Regions from separate parts of the Streptomyces durmitorensis genome, predicted to be linked through region 3. Evidence: riboswitches for the same ligand, from Rfam matches in the RefSeq annotation. Region 3 holds a riboswitch; each other region holds the start of a gene.
What was found. A riboswitch is a leader RNA that binds a small molecule or an ion and turns the genes downstream of it on or off. The one in region 3 is predicted to bind cobalamin.
Positions count from the first base shown of each region.

Region 1 (7,494 bases), 6.1 Mb from region 3:
GACAGAGGTGATCTTCGCGGCCCTGGTCGGCGCGATCCTCTGGAATCTCCTGACCTGGCTGGTGGGCCTGCCCTCCAGTTCCTCCCACGCACTCTTCGGTGGCCTCATCGGCGCCGCGGTCATGTCGATGGGCTGGTCGTCGATCGACGGCGGCACCGTCGTCACCAAGATCCTGATCCCCGCGATCGCCGCGCCCCTCGTGGCCGGCATCGCCGCGACGCTGGCCACGCGCCTGACGTACCGCATCGGGCGCAACACCGACACCAAGGCGACCGCCAAGGGCTACCGCACCGGTCAGATCGCCTCCGCGGGGCTCGTCTCGCTCGCACACGGCACGAACGACGCGCAGAAGACCATGGGCATCATCACGCTGGCCCTGATCACCGGCGGCGTCCTGAACCCGGGTGCCAACCCCCCGATGTGGGTCATCGTCTCGGCCGGTGTCGCCATCGCGCTCGGCACCTACCTCGGCGGCTGGCGCATCATCCGCACCATGGGCAAGGGCCTCACGGACCTCGCGCCGCAGCAGGGCTTCGCCGCCCAGACCAGCGCCGCGACCGCGATCCTCGCCTCCTCGCACATCGGCTTCTCGCTCTCCACCACCCAGGTCTGCTCGGGCGCCGTGATGGGCGCGGGCCTCGGCCGCAAGGGCGGCGTGGTCCGCTGGTCCACGGCGACCCGCATGTTCGTCGCGTGGGGCCTGACGCTCCCGGCCGCCGGTCTGGTCGGCGCGGGCGCGGAGTTCCTCACCAAGCAGGGCCCCTGGGGCGTCGCGGCGACCGCCGCGCTCCTCATCGGCGGCTCCGCCGTCATCTGGGTGCTGTCCCGGCGCAACGCCGTCGACCACACGAACGTGGCCGACGACGAGATCCGCGGCGCCTCGGAAGCCGAGCCCGCCGGTGTCGTGACCACCGCGATGGCCGCCGTCACCCCGCCGCCCACCGGTTCGGCCGTGACGGCCTCGGACGTCGACCTCGTCAAGGCCACCATCCCGGCCCCGACCGGCACCGTGGCGGACCCCGCCCGGCCCGCCACGGTGTAAGGACAACTGACCATGAACATCGACTGGGCAGCTCTCGGCTCCGTATTCGGAGTCAGCCTCGGCGTGACGGTGGCCCTGGTGGGCCTCTTCACCCTCGGCATCGTCGGCCTCTCCAAGCGTGAGGCGGCGGCGACATCCGGCGCCACCTCCTCCGCCTCCGCCGGCGGCCCTCCCGTGGCGGCACGCACGGGCGCGTACGTGTGCTTCGCACTCTGCGCGGCGGCTGTGGCGTACGGGATCTACCTGATCGTCGCCTGACGACGACCACGGCCTCACAAGAGCCGGGTGGGACGCACCTCATGGGTGCGTCCCACCCGGCTTTTACGTGTCCGCACACCCCCTCATTCACACGAACGAGGGCATGCGATGCGGCGAAGTGACATATGGCATACTGCTACTCAGCTGTCTGCTAGCGTCGGCTGCACATATGGCTCTCTGCCCTATGTCATTGAATCAGCAGCCATCACGACAGCGAGGAGCCACCATGTCGAGGGATGTCGACCCGAGCCTGAATCGCCGCAGGCTTCGCATCGCACTCCGCAAGGCCCGAGAGGCCACGGAGCAGTCACAGGGCCAAGCCGCCCAAGCCCTCGACTGGTCACTGTCCAAGATCATGAGGATCGAGCAGGGCACGGTCAGCCTCTCCGTGACCGATCTGCGCGCTCTCCTCCAGCAGTACGGCGTGACGGACCAGGAACTCGGCGCGGAGCTCGAAGCGGCCGCCCGCGGCTCCAAGGGGCCCAGCTGGTGGGCCAAGTACAACGACGTCATCGGACCGCAGTTCAGTCAGTACTTGGGGTACGAGAGCGCCGCCGCATCCTTTCGCACGTACAACCCGATCATCGTGCCCGGCCTTCTTCAGACGGACGAATACGCGATGGCTCTCCTCACCCCGCGTCTGGACGAGGGGCAGGCGCGGAAGATCGTGGAGCTGCGGACAGCGCGCCAGGAGCGCGCCCTGGAGGGTGAGAACCCGCCGTGGACGTTCTTCGTCGTCGACGAGGCCGCACTGCACCGGCAGGTCGGCGGACCACGCGTGCAGCGCGCCCAACTGCAGCGCCTCATCGACATCTCGGAGCGCCCGCACGTCTCCCTCCAGGTGCTGCCGTTCACGGCGGGCGCCCACTACTCCACCCTGAGCAGCTTCATCCTGCTCGGCTTCCTGGACGACGAGGACCTGCTCTACCTCGAAGCGCAGGGAAACCAGTCGATCCGTGACGACCACGAGCTGATCGTGCGTCACCAGGAGTGCTTCGAGTCTCTCCGCGAGACCGCGCACGACGGAGAGAAGGCCCTCGACCTGATCCGTCAGGTCAGGGACGGCATTGACAGCAGCTGACCTCTCGGGCCCAAGGAGTCCGTGAGGAGCGAGGAGGCCTCAACATGCCAGCCGCGTTGCGAGAGTGGTGGCACGGGGTCCTCACGGCCATCGGGCAGGCGCCGTGGCGAAGCGGTGGTTCGGGTGGTGCGCAAGGTGCCGGTGGGGCTTCCACCGGCTCGGCCTCCGATGCCACCGGCAGCGCCTCTCCCGGACAGACACCGGACGACGGCCCCACCTACAACCAGCTCGTCCGCGAGGCGATGGCCAACCAGGGCCGCACGGACCGGATGGACACGCTGGACCGCCATCGCACGGACGACAACCTCCGGATGTTCACGACCAGGATCGTCTACTGCACCGGCTGCATACTCGTTCTGGTGCTGACGCTCACCGGAGTGCTCGTCGTCCTGGGCACCGTCGGCATGACGGGCTTCTGGACGGTCGGCTCGGTGATCGCCGTCTTCTCGGCCCCCGTGATCGCGCTGAGCCGCCAGCTCACCCACCTGATCTCGCAGACAGGGGCGACGCCCACGCTCAGCGACGACCGCCGTGCCGTGGTTCCTGCCCAGCGTCCCGAGCCCAGGGCCGAGGCCGATGATCCTGCCTGAACTCGGCCGAACCCCACCAGAGCCCCATGGACACAGCGGCCGCCATGGCCGCGAAGGCCCAGACGGCAAGACGGGCGGCCGCGCCCTCGACCAGCAGCGAAGCCGCCGCACCGACCAGGGTGGCGGCCGCGCCGAGCAGCACGCACCCCGCCACGACCACGACGATCCCCGATGCCTTGCGCTTCCCCCCGTGCCCGCCTCTCACCAGGTGCCGCACCTCGGCGAGATGATGCTCGGTCATCCTGTCCCCCCTCCCTCTCCCCCGTCGCCGGCAAGAGCGTTCAGGAACGCCTGCCAGCGCTTGCCGGAGAAGACGACGCGTGGCCCCGACGGGTTCTGCGAATCACGGACGAGCACCGCCTCCCGCTCGAAGGCGACTTCGACGCAGTCTCCGGAGTACCCGCTGAAACTGCTCCTGCGCCACACCCGTCCCGACGACTTCTCCTTGGCCACGCCGACCTCCCCCTGCCCGAGAGCCGGCGCCGCTCGACGCGCGTCCATGTCGGCGTGCTCCGCCCACGCCGATGCACGATAGCGCCGTGATCTCGGAGGGCCGAGAGGTCCGCCGAGAACCACCACACCACGTAACGACCCGGACCGAATCACTCGTGGACCGCTCTCCGGTTGTCGCGTTCCAGTCTAGGAAAGTTCAATTTCCAGGCCTAGGGAAAAACCGGCCCCATGTGTGCCTCGGCACACTCTCCCGTCCCAGGTCAACGGCAAGTTGACGGGCGTTCGCGGGCGTGGTGGACTGCCGGAGCCATTACGGCGGCAGGAGAGGAAGCCGGTGCGAATCCGGCGCGGTCCCGCCACTGTCATCGAGGAGCGGGCTCCTCGGAAGCCAGGAACTCTCCCCGCCGGTCACGTCGAACCAGGGCGCGGACACCCTGAGTGAGGACATATCGCCATGCGCGGCCGCCCGTTGCCGGTTCCTGTGCCCCTGTCTGTTCCCCTCCACGTACCGGCCGGCTGAACCGGTGCGTGCCGATCGCGACTTCGCGTACGGCGCCGCCGCCGGCCTCCTCGGTGATCTGTTCCTCGGCGATCCTCGTCGCGGGCACCCGGTCGCCGCGTTCGGGCGGGCCGCCGGCGCCGTCGAGCGTGTGCTGTGGCGTGACCACCGCGGGTGGGGCGCCCTGCATGCCGTGGTGTGTGCCGGGGGTGCGGCCGGTGCCGCCGCCCTGGTCTCCTCTCTCGTACGTGACTCCCGCGCCGCATCCGTCGCGCTGACCGCGGCCAGCACCTGGGCCGTGGTCGGCGGGACCTCCCTCGGACGTGAGGCGCGGGCCATCGGCGGGGCGCTCGCCGCCGGGGACGTCGAGGTGGCACGGGAGCGGCTGCCGCATCTGTGCGGGCGCGATCCGCAGGCGCTGGACGCCGACGGCATCGCGCGTGCCGTGGTCGAGTCCGTCGCCGAGAACACCTCCGACGCGGTGGTGGGGGCCTTGGTGTGGGGGGCTCTGGGCGGGGTCCCCGGGCTTGTCGGCTTCCGGGCCGTGAACACGCTGGACGCCATGGTCGGGCACAAGTCCGCGAAGTACCGGCGCTACGGGTGGGCTTGTGCCCGCCTGGACGACGTACTGGGATGGCCGGGTGCCCGGCTCACCGCCGTCCTCGCGGCCGCGGCCGGGGACTCGCCGCGCGGTGCGCTGCGGGCCTGGCGTGACGATGCCGCCAAGCACCCGAGCCCCAACGCGGGGCCCGTCGAGGCCGCCTTCGCCGGGGCGTTGGGCGTGCGGCTCGGGGGGACTCTCTCGTACGCGGGGCGTGTCGAGCACCGGCCCGTCCTGAACGGGGAAGGGCGTCGCGTCGAAGTCGCCGACATCGAGCGGGCCGTGAAGCTGTCGCGGCGGGTGGGGCTGCTGACCCTGGGGGTCGCCGCGGCCGTGAGCACGATACGGAAAGGCAGGGCCTCATGAGTGGTGGACTGCTCGTCGCAGGGACCACGTCCGATGCGGGCAAGAGCGTCGTCACCGCCGGGATCTGCCGGTGGCTGGCCCGCAAGGGGGTCTCCGTCGCACCCTTCAAGGCACAGAACATGTCCCTCAACTCCTTCGTCACGCGCGAAGGTGCCGAGATCGGGCGCGCCCAGGCCATGCAGGCACAGGCCGCCCGGGTCGAGCCGAGCGCGCTGATGAACCCCGTACTGCTCAAGCCGGGCAGCGACCGCAGCAGCCAGGTCGTCCTGATGGGCAAGCCCGTGGGCGAGATGACCGCGCGGGGCTACCACGGCGGGCGGCAGGAAGCGCTGCTCTCCACCGTCGTGGGATGCCTGGAGGAACTTCGGGGCAGCTATGACGCCGTGATCTGCGAAGGCGCGGGCAGCCCCGCCGAGATCAATCTGCGGCGTACGGACATCGTGAACATGGGGATCGCGAGAGCCGCCCGCTTCCCCGTGGTCGTGGTGGGAGACATCGACCGCGGTGGCGTCTTCGCCTCCTTCTTCGGGACGACCGCGCTGCTCGGCGCCCAGGACCAGGAGCTGGTCGCCGGGTATCTCGTCAACAAGTTCCGGGGCGACGTCTCGCTGCTCGAACCCGGGCTCGACATGCTTCTCGAACTCACCGGACGGCGTACGTTCGGTGTGCTGCCGTTCCAGCACGGCCTCGGCATCGACGAGGAGGACGGCCTGCGGGTGTCCCTGCGGGGCGCCGTCAGGGAGTCCGTCGTCGCTCCCCCGGTCGGCGAGGACGTGCTGCGGGTCGCCGTCTGTGCCGTGCCGCTGATGTCGAACTTCACGGACGTGGACGCGCTGGCCGCCGAACCCGGCGTCGTCGTGCGGTTCGTGGACCGGGCCGACGAGCTCGTCGACGCCGATCTGGTGGTCGTGCCGGGGACGCGCGGGACGGTGCGCGCCCTTCAGTGGCTGCGCGAGCGCGGCCTCGCGGACGCCATCGCGCGGCGCGCCGCCGAGGGGCGTCCCGTGCTCGGGATCTGCGGTGGCTTCCAGGTGCTCGGCGAGCACATCGAGGACGACGTCGAGTCGCGGGCCGGAGCCGTGGACGGGCTCGGGCTGCTGCCCGTGCGCGTGCGCTTCGAGCGCGAGAAGACCCTCGCGCGGCCGGTCGGCGAGGCCCTCGGAGAACCCGTCGAGGGGTACGAGATCCACCACGGCGTCGCCCAAGTCCTGGGCGGAGAGCCCTTCTTGGACGGCTGCCGGGTCGGCGAGGTGTGGGGCACGCACTGGCACGGGTCGCTGGAGAGCGACGCGTTCCGGCGCCGCTTCCTCACCGAGGTCGCGCGGGCCGCCGGGCGCCGCTTCGTGCCCGCGCCCGACACCAGCTTCGGCGCGCTACGCGAGGAGCAGCTCGACCTGCTCGGTGACCTGATCGAGGAACACGCGGACACCGACGCCCTGTTCCGTCTGATCGAGACCGGCGCCCCGCCCGGCCTCCCCTTCATCCCACCGGGGGCACCCTCATGACCCTCCTGCCGCTGTCCCCTGCCCCGCCCCGCATCACGTAATGGAGGCCTTGTGAGTACCCCCTATCCGTTCACCGCTCTCGTCGGGCAGGACGACCTGCGGCTCGCCCTGCTGCTCAACGCCGTCTCGCCCGCCGTCGGCGGCGTGCTCGTGCGCGGGGAGAAGGGGACCGCCAAGTCCACCGCCGTGCGGGCCCTTTCCGCCCTTCTTCCGCAGGTGCCCGTCGTCGCCGGGTGCCGCTTCTCCTGCGATCCGGCCGCCCCCGACCCGGCCTGCCCGGACGGACCGCACGACGCGGGCGGGGCCGCCGTGCGCGACGCGCGGATGGTCGAGCTGCCCGTCGGCGCCTCCGAGGACCGTCTGGTCGGTGCGCTCGACATCGAGCGGGCGCTGTCCGAGGGCGTGAAGGCCTTCGAGCCCGGCCTGCTCGCCGACGCCCACCGCGGCATCCTCTACGTCGACGAAGTCAACCTGCTGCACGACCACTTGGTCGACCTGCTGCTCGACGCCGCCGCCATGGGCGCCTCGTACGTGGAGCGTGAGGGCGTGTCCGTGCGGCACGCCGCGCGGTTCCTGCTCGTGGGCACCATGAACCCCGAAGAGGGCGAACTGCGCCCGCAGTTGCTCGACCGGTTCGGGCTGACCGTCGAGGTCGCCGCGTCCCGCGAGACCGATCAGCGGGTCGAGGTCGTACGGCGGCGGCTCGCGTACGACGACGACGCCGAAGGCTTCGCCGCGCGGTGGCACGACGACGAGACCGCGCTGCGGGAGCGGATCGTCGCGGCGCGCGCGCTGCTCCCCCAAGTCCGGCTCGGTGACGGGGCGTTGCGGCAGATCGCCGCCACCTGCGCGGCCTTCGAGGTCGACGGGATGCGCGCGGACATCGTGATGGCGCGCACCGCGACGGCGCTCGCCGCCTGGGCGGGGCGCAGCGACGTGCTCGCCGAGGATGTGCGCCAGGCCGCTCTCCTCGCCCTTCCGCACCGGCGTCGGCGCAACCCCTTCGACGCTCCGGGGCTCGACGAGGACAAGCTCGACGACACGCTGGAGCAGGCCGGTGACGGCAGTGACACCGGGGGCGACGGGGACGACGACCCCG
Region 1 covers NZ_CP097289.1:7,209,779-7,217,272, reverse strand. The annotation lists gene M4V62_RS32220 (inorganic phosphate transporter) at 1-1,042, shown strand, start outside; gene M4V62_RS32215 (hypothetical protein) at 1,055-1,300, shown strand; gene M4V62_RS32210 (helix-turn-helix domain-containing protein) at 1,527-2,381, shown strand; gene M4V62_RS32205 (hypothetical protein) at 2,426-2,971, shown strand; gene M4V62_RS32200 (hypothetical protein) at 2,898-3,212, opposite strand; gene M4V62_RS32195 (DUF397 domain-containing protein) at 3,209-3,472, opposite strand; cobalamin riboswitch at 3,710-3,843, shown strand; gene M4V62_RS32190 (cobalamin biosynthesis protein) at 3,949-4,890, shown strand; gene M4V62_RS32185 (cobyric acid synthase) at 4,887-6,395, shown strand; gene M4V62_RS32180 (putative cobaltochelatase) at 6,447-7,494, shown strand, end outside.
Region 1: another riboswitch for cobalamin. It lies ahead of M4V62_RS32190 (cobalamin biosynthesis protein); the one in region 3 lies ahead of M4V62_RS05210 (CoA-acylating methylmalonate-semialdehyde dehydrogenase).

Region 2 (7,494 bases), 580 kb from region 3:
CTCAAGGACGGCCGTCGCCATGGCGAAGACGCCAGGGTCGCCGCCGGAGACCACGGCCACGCGACGGCCGCGCCGGGCGAGATCCAGGGCGAACTCGGCGCGCTCCGACTCGACCTTGTTGTCGGAGCCGTGGCGCACCTGCCCCGGGCGGACCGGCACCCGGTCCAGATAGGTCGTGTAGCCGACGAGGTCGTCGGCTGCGGCCAGCACTCCGCGAGTCTCGGGCGTGAGCCACAGCGGCCCGGCGGGACCGGTACCGACCACGGCCACTTCGCCCGCGTCCGGGGCGCGCTCGGGCCGGGGGGCGTCGATCCGGCTCGGCAGGACAGCGACGGCGAAGTACGGCACCGAGTCGGCGTCGACCGCGGCCAGCTCGTCGATGCGCTCGCCCGCCATGGTGGCGCGCTCGACGTAGTGGGCCTCGGGCAGCCGCCCGGAGGCCTCGAAGGCGCGGCGCACGGCGGGGAAGGTGCGGCCCAGCTTCATCACCACGGCGGCGTCCGTGGCGGCCAGACGCGCGGTCAGCTCCTCCTCCGGCAGGGTGCCGGGCAGGATGGTGAGCACCTCCTCGCCCTCGGCGAGCGGAGTGCCGAGGCGGGCGGCCGCGGCGCTGACGGAGGTGACACCGGGGATCACCTCGGTGGGATAGCGGTCGGCCAGCCGCTTGTGCATGTGCATGTACGAGCCGTAGAAGAGCGGGTCGCCCTCGGCGAGGACGGCGACCGTGCGGCCGGCGTCGAGGTGCACCGCGAGGCGGGCCGCGGCCTCGGTGTAGAAGCCCTCCATCGCGCCCCGGTAGCCGCCGGGGTGGTCGGTGGTCTCCGTCGTGAGGGGGTAGACCAGCGCTTCCTCGATGTGGTCGGCCCGCAGGTGCTCGGCCGCGATGGACCGCGCGATGGACCGTCCGTGCCGGGCGCTGTGATAGGCGACGACATCGGCCTCCGCGATGACTTCGACCGCCCGCAGGGTCATGAGGGAAGGATCGCCGGGGCCGAGCCCGACGCCGTACAGCCGGCCTGTGTTCTGCTCGCTCACGCTCATTCTTCCTCGCTGGCGATCGCGTTGAGTGCGGCCGCCGCGATGGCGCTTCCGCCCCGTCGGCCCCGCACGATCATGTGGTCCAGGCCGGACGGGTGCGCGGCCAGGGCGTCCTTGGACTCCATCGCGCCGACGAAGCCGACGGGCACACCGATGACGGCGGCGGGGCGCGGCGCGCCCTCCTCGATCATTTCGAGCAGGCGGAACAGGGCGGTGGGCGCGTTGCCGACGGCTATGACCGAGCCTTCCATCCGGTCGCGCCACAGCTCCAGGGCGGCGGCGCTGCGCGTGGTGCCGAGCTTGGCCGCCAGATCGGGCACCGCCGGGTCGGACAGGGTGCACACCACGTCGTTGTCGGCGGGCAGCCGCTTGCGGGTGACGCCGCTTGCGACCATCGCCACGTCGCACAGGATGGGGGCGCCCGCACGCAGGGCCTCGCGGGCCCTGGCCACCACGTCCGGGGTGAAAGCGAGGTCGCGTACGAGGTCGACCATGCCGCAGGCGTGGATCATGCGGACCGCGACCTGGCTCACGTCGGCGGGCAGGCCCGACAGATCCGCCTCCGCGCGGATCGTGGCGAAGGACTGGCGGTAGATCGCCGGTCCGTCCTTCTCGTACTGGTGCACAGTGCGTTCGCTCTCTTGATAGGGCAGGGAACAGTCGGGTGTTGCGGGGTTGATCATGTGTTCATGTGTGGTTCAGCCGCGGGCCGCGGCCACGGCGGCGGCGAGCGCGCCCGGGCTGCCGGGGACGGTCGCCGGCGTGTCCCGTTTCTCGCCGCGTACGCGGGAGATCTGATGTCCGTCGGGAGTGGCGACGACGTCGATCCACTCCCCGTGCGGATGTCCGCACCGGCGTTCGCACCCGGACCAGTACACGGGCAGCGCCCCTCCGGGACCCGACGCGGCTTTCGCCGTGGCGCGTACGTCGTCCAGAGCTTTGGCGCAGCCGGGCCTGCCGATGCAGGCCCCCACTCCGGTCCAGGGCGAGTCGGGTCCGGTGATGAGACCGGCGGCCCCCAGTTCCTCCAGGAGTTGCGCGGCCGCTGTCCGCTCGACTCCGGGCAGGATGACTCCGCGCCAGGGGGTCAGCCGCAGCTCGCCGCTGCCATGGTGGCGGGCGGTGTCCGCCAGCGTCTGCCACTGGGGCGCGCTGACGCTTCCCAGGGGCAGGCCGAGGGAGAGTGCGGCCGTGCGGTGCGGGCCGGACACGACGCCGAGGGCGGGTCCGCCCGGATCCTGGGGGAGGGGCGCGGTGGTGCGAGTGACTTGGAGTCCGGCCTGGCGCAGGCGGTGCAGGACCGCGTCGAGGAGGGGGCCGATGCCGCCGGGCAGATCGGTGACCCGCCACGCACCGGCGTCGGGCGCCTGCTCCAGGAACGTCTCGGCCGCGATGAGCGCGGCCCGCGGTGCCTGCGCCGCCGTCATGAGGACGGCGTCGTGCGACGGTCCGATCCGCAGCAGCGCCTCGTCCGCGTCCCGCGCCGTCAGGGTCACGTCCCCGCCGAGCGCCCCCACGTCGCCGCGGCCGTCGTCCAGGGCGAACAGGAACCGGCCGGACAGAGCGGCGGCCCGGTCACTGGCGCACACCAGCTCGTCCAGGGCGGAGAGCCACGGGCGGATGTCCGCCTCGCCCCGGCCGTCGAGTCCCGCGAGCGGGGAGGCCACCACATTACGCACCCGCTCATGGCGTTCGGAGGGCAAAAGCCCCGATTCGCCCAGCAGGTAAGCCAGTTCACCGCCGCAGTGCGCGGGCAGCCCGCGCACCTGCACATTGCCGCGCGATGTGAGATGCAACTCCCCATCTCCCAGCCGCTCCGCCGCGTCCCGCAGCACATCGGCCTGCCCCGCGCTGAGTACGCCGCCAGGGATGCGGACGCGGGCCAGCGCCCCGTCGTCCGCCCGGTGCAGGCGCAGCGTCCCGGGGCAGGCGTCACCGCGGCCGCGGGCAGACTCGTCTCCCGAGAGCGGGGGCGAGGGGACCGATGGGGGCATGGCGGCGAGCATACCGACCCATCGCAGCAGGTCCGCCTGCCCCCCGGTAGTTGATCGGCCCTTAGTATTCCTAGCGACGGGTCAGCCGGCCCGTCGTCGCCACAGACGGCGACAAGGGGAGGAAGCCCGGTGCGATTCCGGCGCGGTCCCGCCACTGTGAGCCCGGTGCGCATGCCGGGTGAGTCAGGAACTCCCTTCCCCGAGCTCTCGTCCGCTCGAGCAGGGGAGACGCCATCGACACCACCCGGGGCGTGGACACCCCGAGGAAGGCCCGACGCCGCATGATCCTGCTCCTGTCGACGTCCGACACCGACCTGCTCAGCGCCCGCGCCGCCGCCGGCCCGGTCGACTACCGCTTCGCGAACCCCTCCCGGCTCCCGCTCGAGGACCTTCCGCAGCTCCTGGACGGCGCCGACCTGGTCGTCGTACGCCTCCTCGGCGGCGTACGCGCCTGGCAGGAGGGCCTCGACCAAGTCGTGGCGACCGGACGCCCCGTGGTCGTCCTCACCGGCGAACAGGCCCCCGACGCCCAGCTGATGGCCGCATCGACCGTGCCCATCGGCATCGCCGCCGAAGCCCACGCCTACCTGGCCCACGGCGGCCCCGACAACCTGGAGCAGCTGGCCAGGTTCCTCTCCGACACCGTCCTGCTCACCGGCCACGGCTTCGAGCCGCCCGCCCCCGCGCCCTCGTGGGGCCCGCTGGAGCGCACCGCCCGTCAGGTCGAGGGACCGACCGTCGCGGTGCTCTACTACCGCGCCCACCACATGAGCGGCAACACCGCCTTCATCGAGAGCCTGTGCCGCGCGGTCGAGGACGCCGGAGCGCGCCCGCTGCCGCTGTACGTCGCCTCGCTGCGTACTCCCGAGCCCGAACTCATCGATGAACTGCGCGCCGCCGACGCGATCGTGACCACGGTCCTCGCCGCGGGCGGCACGCGCCCCGCCGAGGCGTCGGCGGGCGGCGACGACGAGTCCTGGGACGCAGGCGCACTCAGCGGACTCGACGTACCCATCCTCCAGGCGCTGTGCCTCACCAGCTCACGCACCGACTGGGAGGGCAACGACGAGGGCGTGTCGCCGCTGGACGCCGCAAGCCAGATCGCGGTCCCCGAGTTCGACGGCCGTCTGATCACGGTGCCGTTCTCCTTCAAGGAGATCGACGAGGACGGTCTGCCCGCGTACGTCGCCGACGCCGAGCGCGCGGCCCGCGTGGCCGGCATCGCCGTGCGGCACGCACGGCTTCGCCACATCCCGGCCGCCGACAAGCGCATCGCGCTCGTCCTTTCCGCCTACCCGACCAAGCACTCGCGGATCGGCAACGCGGTCGGCCTCGACACCCCCGCCAGCGCCGTCGCCCTGCTGCGCCGACTGCGCGAAGAGGGCTACGACTTCGGTACGGAGGAGGTCCCGGGCCTTGCCTCCGGCGACGGCGACGAGCTGATCTACGCCCTCATCGAGGCGGGCGGCCACGACCAGGAATGGCTCACCGAGGAGCAGCTGGCCCGCAACCCCGTCCGCATCCCCGCGGCCGACTACCGCCGCTGGTACGCCACGCTCCCCGCCGAGCTGCGCGAGTCCGTGGAGCAGCACTGGGGCCCGGCCCCCGGCGAGATGTTCGTGGACCGGTCGAGCAACCCGGAGGGCGACATCGTCCTCGCGGCCCTGCGCCGCGGCAATCTGCTCATCCTCATCCAGCCGCCGCGCGGTTTCGGCGAGAACCCGATCGCGATCTACCACGATCCCGATCTGCCGCCCTCGCACCACTACTTGGCCGCCTACCGCTGGATCGCCGCGTCCGCCGCCGACAACGGCTTCGGCGCCGACGCGATGATCCACCTGGGCAAGCACGGCAACCTGGAGTGGCTGCCCGGCAAGAACGCGGGCCTTTCCGCCGCCTGCGGCCCCGACGCGGCCCTGGGCGATCTGCCCCTGATCTACCCGTTCCTGGTCAACGACCCGGGGGAGGGGACGCAGGCCAAGCGGCGCGTCCACGCCACCCTCGTGGACCATCTCGTACCGCCGATGGCCCGCGCCGACAGCTACGGCGACATCGCCCGCCTCGAGCAACTCCTGGACGAGCACGCCCAGATCGCCTCGATGGACCCGGCGAAGCTGCCCGCGATCCGTGCGCAGATCTGGACCCTCATCCAGGCCGCCAAGCTCGACCACGACCTGGGGCTGGAGGACCGCCCCAAGGACGAGGGCTTCGACGAGTTCATCATGCATCTCGACGGCTGGCTCTGTGAGATCAAGGACGTCCAGATCCGCGACGGCCTGCACGTCCTGGGCGGCGCCCCGGCCGGCGCCGACCGCGTCAACCTCGTCCTCGCGATCCTGCGCGCCCGCCAGATCTGGGGCGGCACGGCCTCGCTTCCCGGCCTGCGCGAGGCGTTGGGTCTCGACGAGTCCGCGGCCACCCGCACCGCCGCCGACGAGGTCGAGGAGAAGGCCCGCGCCCTGGTCCAGGCGATGGACGACGCCGACTGGGCCCCGGAGGCCGTCGCGACGGTGGCCCAGGGGCACCCGCAGTCCGTCGCCGACATTCTCGCCTTCGCCGCCCGCGAGGTCGTACCGCGGCTGGCCGCCACGACCGACGAACTCGACCACGCCGTCCACGCGTTGAAGGGCGGCTTCGTCCCCGCCGGACCCTCGGGCTCCCCGCTGCGCGGCCTGGTCAACGTCCTGCCGACCGGCCGCAACTTCTACTCCGTCGACCCCAAGGCGGTGCCCTCGCGTCTCGCCTGGGAGACCGGCCAGGCCCTGGCCGACTCGCTCCTTGAGCGCTACCGCACCGACAACGGCGACTGGCCGACCTCGGTGGGCCTTTCCCTGTGGGGTACGAGCGCCATGCGCACCGCCGGTGACGACGTCGCCGAAGCTCTCGCCCTTCTTGGCGTCCGCCCGGTCTGGGACGACGCGTCGCGCCGCGTGACGGGCCTGGAGGCGATCCCCGCCGAGGAGCTCGGGCGCCCGCGCATCGACGTCACCCTGCGCATCAGCGGTTTCTTCCGCGACGCCTTCCCGCACACCATCGGCCTCCTGGACGACGCGGTGCGCCTGGCCGCCTCGCTGGAGGAGCCCGACGACGCGAACTTCGTCCGGGCCCACGCCCAGGCGGACTTGGCGGTCCACGGCGACGAACGCCGCGCCACCACCCGCATCTTCGGCTCCCGCCCCGGCACCTACGGCGCGGGTCTGCTCCAGCTCATCGACTCCCGCGACTGGCGCACCGACGCCGACCTCGCCGAGGTCTACACGGTGTGGGGCGGCTACGCCTACGGCCGCGAACTCGACGGGCGTCCGGCGCGCGAGGAGATGGAGAGCGCGTACAAGCGCATCGAGGTCGCGGCGAAGAACACCGACACCCGTGAACACGACATCGCCGACTCGGACGACTACTTCCAGTACCACGGCGGCATGGTGGCCACGGTCCGCGCGCTGAAGGGCCGCGCCCCGGAGGCGTACATCGGCGACTCCACGCGCCCCGAGACGGTGCGCACCCGCACCCTGGTCGAGGAGACCTCCCGCGTCTTCCGCGCCCGCGTGGTGAATCCGAAGTGGATCGAGGCGATGCGCCGCCACGGTTACAAGGGTGCCTTCGAGCTCGCCGCCACGGTCGACTACCTCTTCGGGTACGACGCCACGACGGGCGTGGTCGCCGACTGGATGTACGACAAGCTCACCGAGACGTACGTCCTCGACCCGACCAACCGTGAATTCCTCCAGCAGGCCAACCCCTGGGCCCTGCACGGCATCGCCGAGCGACTCCTGGAAGCCGAGTCCCGCGGCATGTGGGCCAAGCCCGACCCCGCGGTCCTTGAGGCCCTGCGCCAGGCGTACCTGGAGACGGAAGGCAACCTGGAGGGCGAGGACTGAGCGGCGGCCTCGCGGCCGACGGACGAGAGGGAGGGCCCCATCCCGGCACCGGGACGGGGCCCTCCCCTTCGTGGTGTGCGGGCCGTCGCCGAGCACGACGGCCGGGGCGCTACGCCATGGGCGTGGCCCTGATCGCGGAGATGTCGAACTGAAGCCGGACCTTCTCGCTGACCATGGCGCCGCCCGTCTCCAGGCGCTGGTTGTAGACCAGGCCCCAGTCCGTGCGGTCGATGGTGGTGGTGCCGTCGAAGCCGGCTCTCTCGAAGCCGAAGGGGTCCACGACCGAACCGAGATAGTCGAGCTGCAGCTCGACGGGGCGCGTCACGCCGCGGATGGTCAGGTCGCCCGCCATGCGGAAGGTCTCCCCGCCCTCGTGGACCGTGGAGGTGCTGCGGAACGACATCTCCGGGTGGCGGCGCGCGTCGAAGAAGTCGGCGCCTATGAGGTGCGCGTCCCGCTGTTCCACACCCGTGTCGACGCTGGCGATCCGGATGACGATCTCGGCCCGCGACTCGGAGGGCCGGTCGCCGTCGAAGTACAGCGTGCTGTCGTAGTCAGCGAAGGCACCTCGCACCGTCGTGACC
Region 2 covers NZ_CP097289.1:508,541-516,034, reverse strand. The annotation lists gene M4V62_RS02100 (precorrin-2 C(20)-methyltransferase) at 1-1,041, opposite strand, end outside; gene M4V62_RS02095 (precorrin-8X methylmutase) at 1,038-1,664, opposite strand; gene cobG (precorrin-3B synthase) at 1,737-3,044, opposite strand; cobalamin riboswitch at 3,093-3,244, shown strand; gene cobN (cobaltochelatase subunit CobN) at 3,314-6,910, shown strand; gene M4V62_RS02080 (YceI family protein) at 7,020-7,494, opposite strand, start outside.
Region 2: another riboswitch for cobalamin. It lies ahead of cobN (cobaltochelatase subunit CobN); the one in region 3 lies ahead of M4V62_RS05210 (CoA-acylating methylmalonate-semialdehyde dehydrogenase).

Region 3 (7,494 bases):
GTGCGGCCGTGTGCAGCGAGGACACGACCTCGACCAGGGGAAGCACGGGGGCGGGGTTGAAGAAGTGCAGCCCGAGGACACGGTCGGCACGCCGGGTCGCCATCCCCAGACGCATGACCGGGATGGAGGAGGTGTTGGTGGCCAGGATCGCTTCGGGGTCCTCGACGACCTTGTCCAGGGTGGTGAAGATCTCCGTCTTGGCCGCAGTGTCCTCCACGACGGCCTCGACGACGAGCTGGCGGTCGGCCAGGTCGTCGAGGCTGCCGGTGAAGACCATGCGGGCCAGCGCGTCCTCGGCGCCGATGCGGTCCAACTTGCCGCGCTGGACGGCGCGTTCGAGCGACACGGTGACCCGCTCGGCGGCGGCGCGTGCGGCGAGGGCGTCGGCCTCGCAGACCACGGTGTCCAGGCCGGCGCGGGCACACACCTCGGCGATCCCGGCGCCCATCTGGCCCCCGCCCACCACACCGACCCGCCGGATGGCCATGGTCATGACTGTCCCTCCGGGCGGCGCACGAGGTGACGGCTGTAGGCATCCGTGGTGAAGAACGCGGGCAACTCCCGTGCCAGGGCTGTCCGTTCGAAGAGGCCACGGACTTCGTCGAGAGGGGCCCACGGGTACTCCGCGCCCAGGGCGGCGAGCTCGTCCTCCACCAGTTCGAGGACCGTCGCGCGATCCACGACCCGGTGGCGCAGCCACTGCCAGATCTGCACCCGGGCGATCTCGGCGGTGGCGGCGTCCTCCATCAGCCCGTACAGGTCGACGGCTCCCTGCCCGTGCAGCCACGCGGCGAAGTAGCGCAGGGCGACAGCGATGTTGGTGCGTACGCCCTCGGACGTCGGTGGCGCGCTGATGCGGCGCACGGAGAGCAGCCGGGCCGCCGTCACCTCGACGTCGTCGCGGGTGCGGTCGATCTGATGCGGGCGCGTGTCGAGCACCCCGTCGAACACCGCGCGGCAGACGGGCACAAGGGCGGGGTGGGCGACCCAGGAGCCGTCGAAACCGTCCTCGGCCTCGCGCTCCTTGTCGAGCCGCACCGTGGCGAGGGCCGCCTGGTGGGCGTCCGGGTCCTTGCCGGGAACGTGGGCGGCCATGCCGCCGATGGCGTGGGCGCCGCGCTTGTGGCAGGTGCGGACGAGGAGTTCGGTGTACGCGCGCATGAAGGGGGCCGTCATGGTGACCTTCGCCCGGTCGGGCAGCAGGAAGTCGGTGCGGTGGCCGAAGGTCTTGATGAGGCTGAAGAGGTAGTCCCAGCGGCCCGCGTTGAGGCCGGAGCTGTGCTCGCGGAGCTCGTAGAGGATCTCCTCCATCTGGAAGGCCGCCGTGATGGTCTCGATCAGGACGGTGGCGCGGATCGTGCCGCGGGGGATGCCGAGGAGGTCCTGGGCGAGCACGAACACGTCGTTCCACAGCCGGGCCTCGTCGCGGTTCTCCAGCTTCGGAAGGTAGAAGTACGGGCCGTGTCCGGCGTCGATCTGCCGCTGGGCGCAGTGGAAGAAGTAGAGCCCGAAGTCCACGAGCGATGCGGGCGCGGGCCGCCCGTCGATCAGCAGGTGCTCCTCGGTCAGGTGCCAGCCGCGCGGGCGGACGACGATGGTCGCGACCTGCTCGCCGAGCCGGTAACGCTTGCCCTCCGGTGTGCTGAAGTCGATCCTGCGCTCGATGGCGTCGAGCAGGTTCAGGTGACCGCCGACGATGTTGTCCCAGGTGGGCGAGGTGGCGTCCTCGAAGTCCGCCATCCACACCTGCGCACCGGAGTTGAGGGCGTTGACCGCCATGCCGCGCTCCGGCGGTCCCGTGATCTCCACGCGGCGGTCGGTCAGGCCGGGCGCGGGGGGCGCCACCTGCCAGGAGTCGTCCGCCCGTATGCGGGCAGTGGCGATGGAGAAGTCGAGCGGGGAGCCGGAAGCGAGGCGGGCCGCCACCCGCATGCGCTCCTTGAGGATCTCCAGGCGGCGTTCGGCGAAGGCGTCGACGAGTCGGCCGACGAACTCCAGGGCCTCGGGGGTGAGGATCTCGTCGTGCCGGTCGGCCGGTGAGCCGAGGACCCGGGCACGGCGGGTCGGAGCGGAGAGGGGCATGCGGTCTCCTCAACAGGGGGGTACGGATCTACGGGACGGTGGAGGCCCCGTAAGGGGCGCGGGGAGCTGCGCGCCAAGCCCCCACCGGCCCGCGGATGAGATGGCGGTGATCCAGTGAAGCGTCTAGTGGAACTGCTCTTCCTCGGTGGAACCGGACAGCGCCGTCGTCGAGGAGGCGGGGTTGACGGCGGTGGACACCTGGTCGAAGTAGCCGGTGCCGACCTCGCGCTGGTGCCTGACGGCGGTGAAGCCCTGCGCCTGCGCGGCGAACTCGCGCTCCTGGAGGTCGACATAGGCGGTCATGCCGTGCTCGGCGTAGCCGCGGGCCAGGTCGAACATGCCGTGGTTGAGGGAGTGGAAGCCGGCCAGGGTGATGAACTGGAAGCGGTAGCCCATGGCGCCCAGCTCGCGCTGGAACTTGGCGATCTGGTCGTCGTCCAGGGCGGCACGCCAGTTGAACGAGGGCGAGCAGTTGTAGGCGAGCATCTGGTCGGGGTGCTCGGCGTGGATGGCCTCGGCGAACTCACGGGCCTGCGCGAGGTCAGGGGTGCCGGTCTCGACCCAGATGAGGTCCGCGTACGGGGCGTAGGCGAGGCCGCGGGCGATGACGGGCGCCATGCCGTTCTGCACCCGGTAGAAGCCCTCGGCGGTGCGCTCGCCCGTGACGAACCGCGCGTCGCGCTCGTCGACATCGCTGGTCAGCAGGTTCGCCGCGAGGGCGTCGGTGCGGGCCACGATCAGCGTCGGCACATCGGCGATGTCGGCGGCCAGGCGGGCGGCGTTGAGGGTGCGGATGTGCTGGCCGGTGGGCACGAGGACCTTTCCGCCCAGGTGGCCGCACTTCTTCTCGGAGGCCAGCTGGTCCTCGTAGTGGATACCGGCGGCGCCCGCGGCGATCATCGCCTTGGTCAGCTCGAAGGCGTTGAGCGGTCCGCCGAAGCCCGCCTCGGCGTCGGCGACGATCGGCGCGAGCCAGTCGGTGGTGTCCTCGCCGCCCTCGGCGGTGGCGATCTGGTCGGCGCGCAGCAGCGCGTTGTTGATCCGACGGATCACCTGCGGCACCGAGTTGGCCGGGTAGAGCGACTGGTCGGGGTAGGTGTGCCCGGCCTGGTTGGCGTCGGCGGCCACCTGCCAGCCGGACAGGTAGATCGCCTGAAGGCCGGCCTTGACCTGCTGGACCGCCTGGCCGCCGGTCAGGGCGCCGAGCGCGTGGATGTAGTCCTGCTCGTGCAGCTGCCGCCACAGCCGCTCGGCGCCGCGCCGGGCGAGGGTGTGCTCCTCGCGGACGCTGCCGGAGAGCCTGACCACGTCGTCGGCGGTGTAGGTGCGCTCGATCCCGTTCCAGCGGGCGTCGGTAGCCCACCGCTGAGCAAGCTCCTGGGCCGTTGCCGTCGTCGTCCCTGCCTGTGCCATGACCGTCTCCTGGGAACTCGTGAACTAAGGAAATCGTGAACTGTGCGAATCAATGGCACAGAGTGCCGGACGTATTGAGAGTGCGGCCCGCCAGCTCCGTGGTGAGCGATCCGAGCAATGCCGCCGAGCCGGGCGGAAGGGTCGGGATCACCGACGTCAGGGCATTGAGTCGTGCCCCGTTTCCGATCCGCCCGACGGAGTCCGGCGGGCCGCGGTACGACTCTGGCATCGGCACTCAGTGCCAACAAGCGGGGAAAGATGCCAAGTTCTGCGCATCTTCCTTCGCCGTTTTGCCAATCTTGTTAAGCCCGCAGTTCTCGTCCGCGTGGCTACCATCACGGGCAGTGCCGACGATCGTGACCGGACGGGCAGGAGCCACGGGTGAGCAAGACGTACGCGGGAACGCGGCTGCGACGGCTGCGGGAGGAGCGCCGCATGAGCCAGGCCGACCTGGCCCGTGCCCTGGCCATCTCGCCGAGCTATCTGAACCAGATGGAACACGACTCCCGGCCGCTGACCGTGCCCGTGCTGCTGCGGCTCACGGAGGCGTTCGGCGTCGACCCGGGCTTCTTCTCCGCGCGCGACACCAGCCGTCTGGTGGCCGACCTGCGGGACGCCCTGACCGGCGAGGTCTCGGCGGGCCGGGTGTCCGCCTCCGACCTCTCGGACCTGGCATCGCGCATGCCCGCAGTGGCGACGGTCCTGGTGGACCTCGGCCGCCGGAACCAGCACCTCACCGAACAGCTCTCCGAGGCCGCGGAGGGGCGCGGTCCGGCAGCGGTGGCGCAGCCCCGTTCCGCGCACGAGGAGATCCGCGAGTTCTTCTACCGGCGCCAGAACTACCTGCACGACATCGATCTCGCCGCCGAACAGTTCGCAGCCGAGATCGGTGTACGTCCCGGTGAGGTCGTACGCGCCCTGTCCGCGCGCCTCGCCGAGCGCCACGGGGTGCGCCTGGCCGCGGACGCCGACCGACTCCTGCACCACTACGACCCGACGGCCCGGGTCCTGCACCTCTCCAACCGGCTGCGCCCCGGCCAGCAGGCGTTCCGGATGGCCACCCAGCTCGCGCTCCTGGAGTACGCGGACGAGGTCTCCGCCCTCGCGTCGGAGGACTTCGGTCAGGAGGCCGCGGCCTGGCCGCTGGCCCGCATCGGGATCGCCAACTACTTCGCGGCCGCGCTGATCCTGCCCTACCGCCGCTTCCACGCGGCCGCGGAGGAGTTCCGCTACGACATCGAGCGGCTCACCGACCATTTCGGCCTGGGCTACGAGACGATCTGCCACCGGCTCAGCACCCTGCAGCGCTCCCGGCTGCGCGGCGTGCCCTTCTCCTTCGTCCGGGTCGACCGGGCGGGCAACATGTCGAAGCGGCAGTCCGCCACCGCGTTCCACTTCTCCCGCGCGGGCGGCACCTGCCCGCTGTGGAACGTGTACGAGGCGTTCGCCGCGCCCGGCCGCATCCATGTCCAGGTCGCGTCCATGCCGGACGGCCAGCGTTTCCTGTGGACCGCCCGTGCGGTCACCCGGCACCGCGGCGGCTGGGGCGAGCCCGGCAAGACGTTCGCCATCGGCCTCGGCTGCGAGATCCGCCACGCCGCACGGCTCGTCTACTCGGACGGCCTCGACCTCGACAGCGCCTCGTCCGCCGTGCCCATCGGCATGGGCTGCCGCCTGTGCGAACGCACCGACTGCCCCCAGCGGGCGGTTCCCCCGCTGGACCGGCGCCTCGCGATCGACGAGAACAGCAGCACCTTCGTGCCCTACCCCGTGGCCGGGGAGGAGGCGCGCGCCGACTGAGGGGCGGGCCGACTGAGGGGCGGGCCGAGGGGGGTGGACTTACTAGGACGTCCAACTATATGTTCGTGGCACAAGGTCCGCGGTGCAGGGAAGTCGGTGTGAATCCGGCACGGTCCCGCCACTGTGACCGGGGAGTGTGCTGTCATCCACACGCCACTGGCGAGGTCTGCCGGGAAGGCGGGCGGCGCGCGCAGATCCGGGAGTCAGGATACCGGCCGCGGAATGTTCCGTGTTGTCCACGAGGATGGAGCAGACACGCATGGCACCGGTCCGTACCCACGACCCTGGTGATCCGGCGGAGCGCACGCAACTCAGCACGCGCTCATAGGACTTCGCGACCCCAGGCGGTCCCGATCCACGCCTGACGGTCCCGACGTCCGCTGTCCCACGGCTCGCACCGGCAGCGCACACACCCGTGCGCCCCGCCGGCGGCTCGCCGTGCCGTCCCCGGATCTCACCTGACGAGAGCAGGCACCCATGGTCCGTGAACTCACCCATTTCATCGGCGGCAAGCACACCGCCGGCACGTCGGGCCTCTTCGGCGACGTGTACGACCCCAACACCGGCACCGTCCAGGCCCGCGTACCGCTCGCGGGGCGGGCCGACACCGAGACGGCGATCGCCGACGCGGTCACCGCCCAGCGGGAGTGGGGCAGTTGGAACCCACAGCGTCGCGCCCGTGTCCTGCTGCGCTTCCTCCAGCTCGTCGAAGCGGAACGCGACTCCCTGGCACGGATGCTGTCCGCCGAGCACGGCAAGACCGTGGCCGACGCGCACGGCGACCTCCAACGCGGCCTGGAAGTCGTGGAGTTCGCCGCGGGAATCCCTCATCTGCTCAAGGGCGAGTTCACCGACAACGCGGGCACCGGGATCGACGTGCACTCGCTGCGCTCCCCGATCGGTGTGGTCGCCGGGATCACCCCGTTCAACTTCCCCGCGATGATCCCGCTGTGGAAGGCCGCGCCCGCGCTCGCCTGCGGCAACGCCTTCATCCTGAAGCCGTCCGAGCGCGACCCGTCCGTGCCCCTGCGCCTCGCCGAACTGTTACTGGAGGCCGGTCTGCCGCCCGGCGTCCTGAACGTCGTCAACGGTGGCAAGGAGGCGGTCGACACGCTCCTGGAGGACCCCCGGGTCGGCGCGCTCGGCTTCGTCGGCTCCACGCCGATCGCTGCGCACATCTACGCCACCGCGGCCGCGCACGGCAAGCGTGCCCAGTGCTTCGGCGGCGCCAAGAACCACATGATCGTCATGCCGGACGCCGACCTCGACCAGGCCGTCGACGCGCTCATCGGCGCCGGATACGGCTCGGCGGGCGAGCGCTGCATGGCCATCTCGGTGGCCGTGCCCGTCGGCGAGGAGACCGCCGACCGGCTGGTCGCCGCACTCAAGGAACGCATCGGCACGCTGCGCATCGGCCGCAGCGACGATCCGGAAGCCGACTTCGGCCCGCTGGTGAGCAGGGACGCACGCGACCGGGTCCGTCGCTACGTGGACATCGGCGTCAACGAAGGAGCCGAACTCGTCGTCGACGGGCGGCAATTCACCCTGGCGGACCACGAGAACGGCTTCTTCGCCGGAGCCTCGCTCTTCGACCGGGTCAGCCCGCGGATGCGGATCTACCGCGAGGAGATCTTCGGCCCCGTCCTGTGCGTCGTACGGGCCGCCGACTACGAGCAGGCCCTGCGCCTGCCCAGCGAGCACCCGTACGGAAACGGGGTCGCGATCTTCACCAGGGACGGCGACACCGCCCGCGACTTCACCCGCCGGGTCGACACCGGAATGGTCGGCGTCAACGTCCCCATCCCGGTCCCCGTGGCCTACCACACCTTCGGCGGCTGGAAGCGCTCCGGCTTCGGCGACCTCAACCAGCACGGCCCGGACGCCATCCGCTTCTACACCCGCACCAAGACCGTCACCTCGCGCTGGCCCTCGGGGGCCAGGGAAGGCGCGAGCTTCACCCTGCCCACCATGGGATGAGCGCCATGACCACCACCTCGCTCAGCCAGGACCAACAGGCCCTCGTCGAGACCACGCTCGACTTCGCGGAGGACCATCTGGCCCCCCGCGCCGTGCAGTGGGACCAGGACAAGCACTTCCCCCTCGACGTACTGCGCAAGGCGGCCGGGCTCGGGCTCGGCGGCGTGTACGTACGGGAGGACGCGGGCGGCAGCGGTCTGACCCGGGCCGACGGTGTCCTCG
Region 3 covers NZ_CP097289.1:1,091,425-1,098,918, reverse strand. The annotation lists gene M4V62_RS05230 (3-hydroxybutyryl-CoA dehydrogenase) at 1-493, opposite strand, end outside; gene aceB (malate synthase A) at 490-2,082, opposite strand; gene aceA (isocitrate lyase) at 2,206-3,495, opposite strand; gene M4V62_RS05215 (short-chain fatty acyl-CoA regulator family protein) at 3,877-5,295, shown strand; cobalamin riboswitch at 5,359-5,529, shown strand; gene M4V62_RS05210 (CoA-acylating methylmalonate-semialdehyde dehydrogenase) at 5,773-7,272, shown strand; gene M4V62_RS05205 (acyl-CoA dehydrogenase family protein) at 7,278-7,494, shown strand, end outside.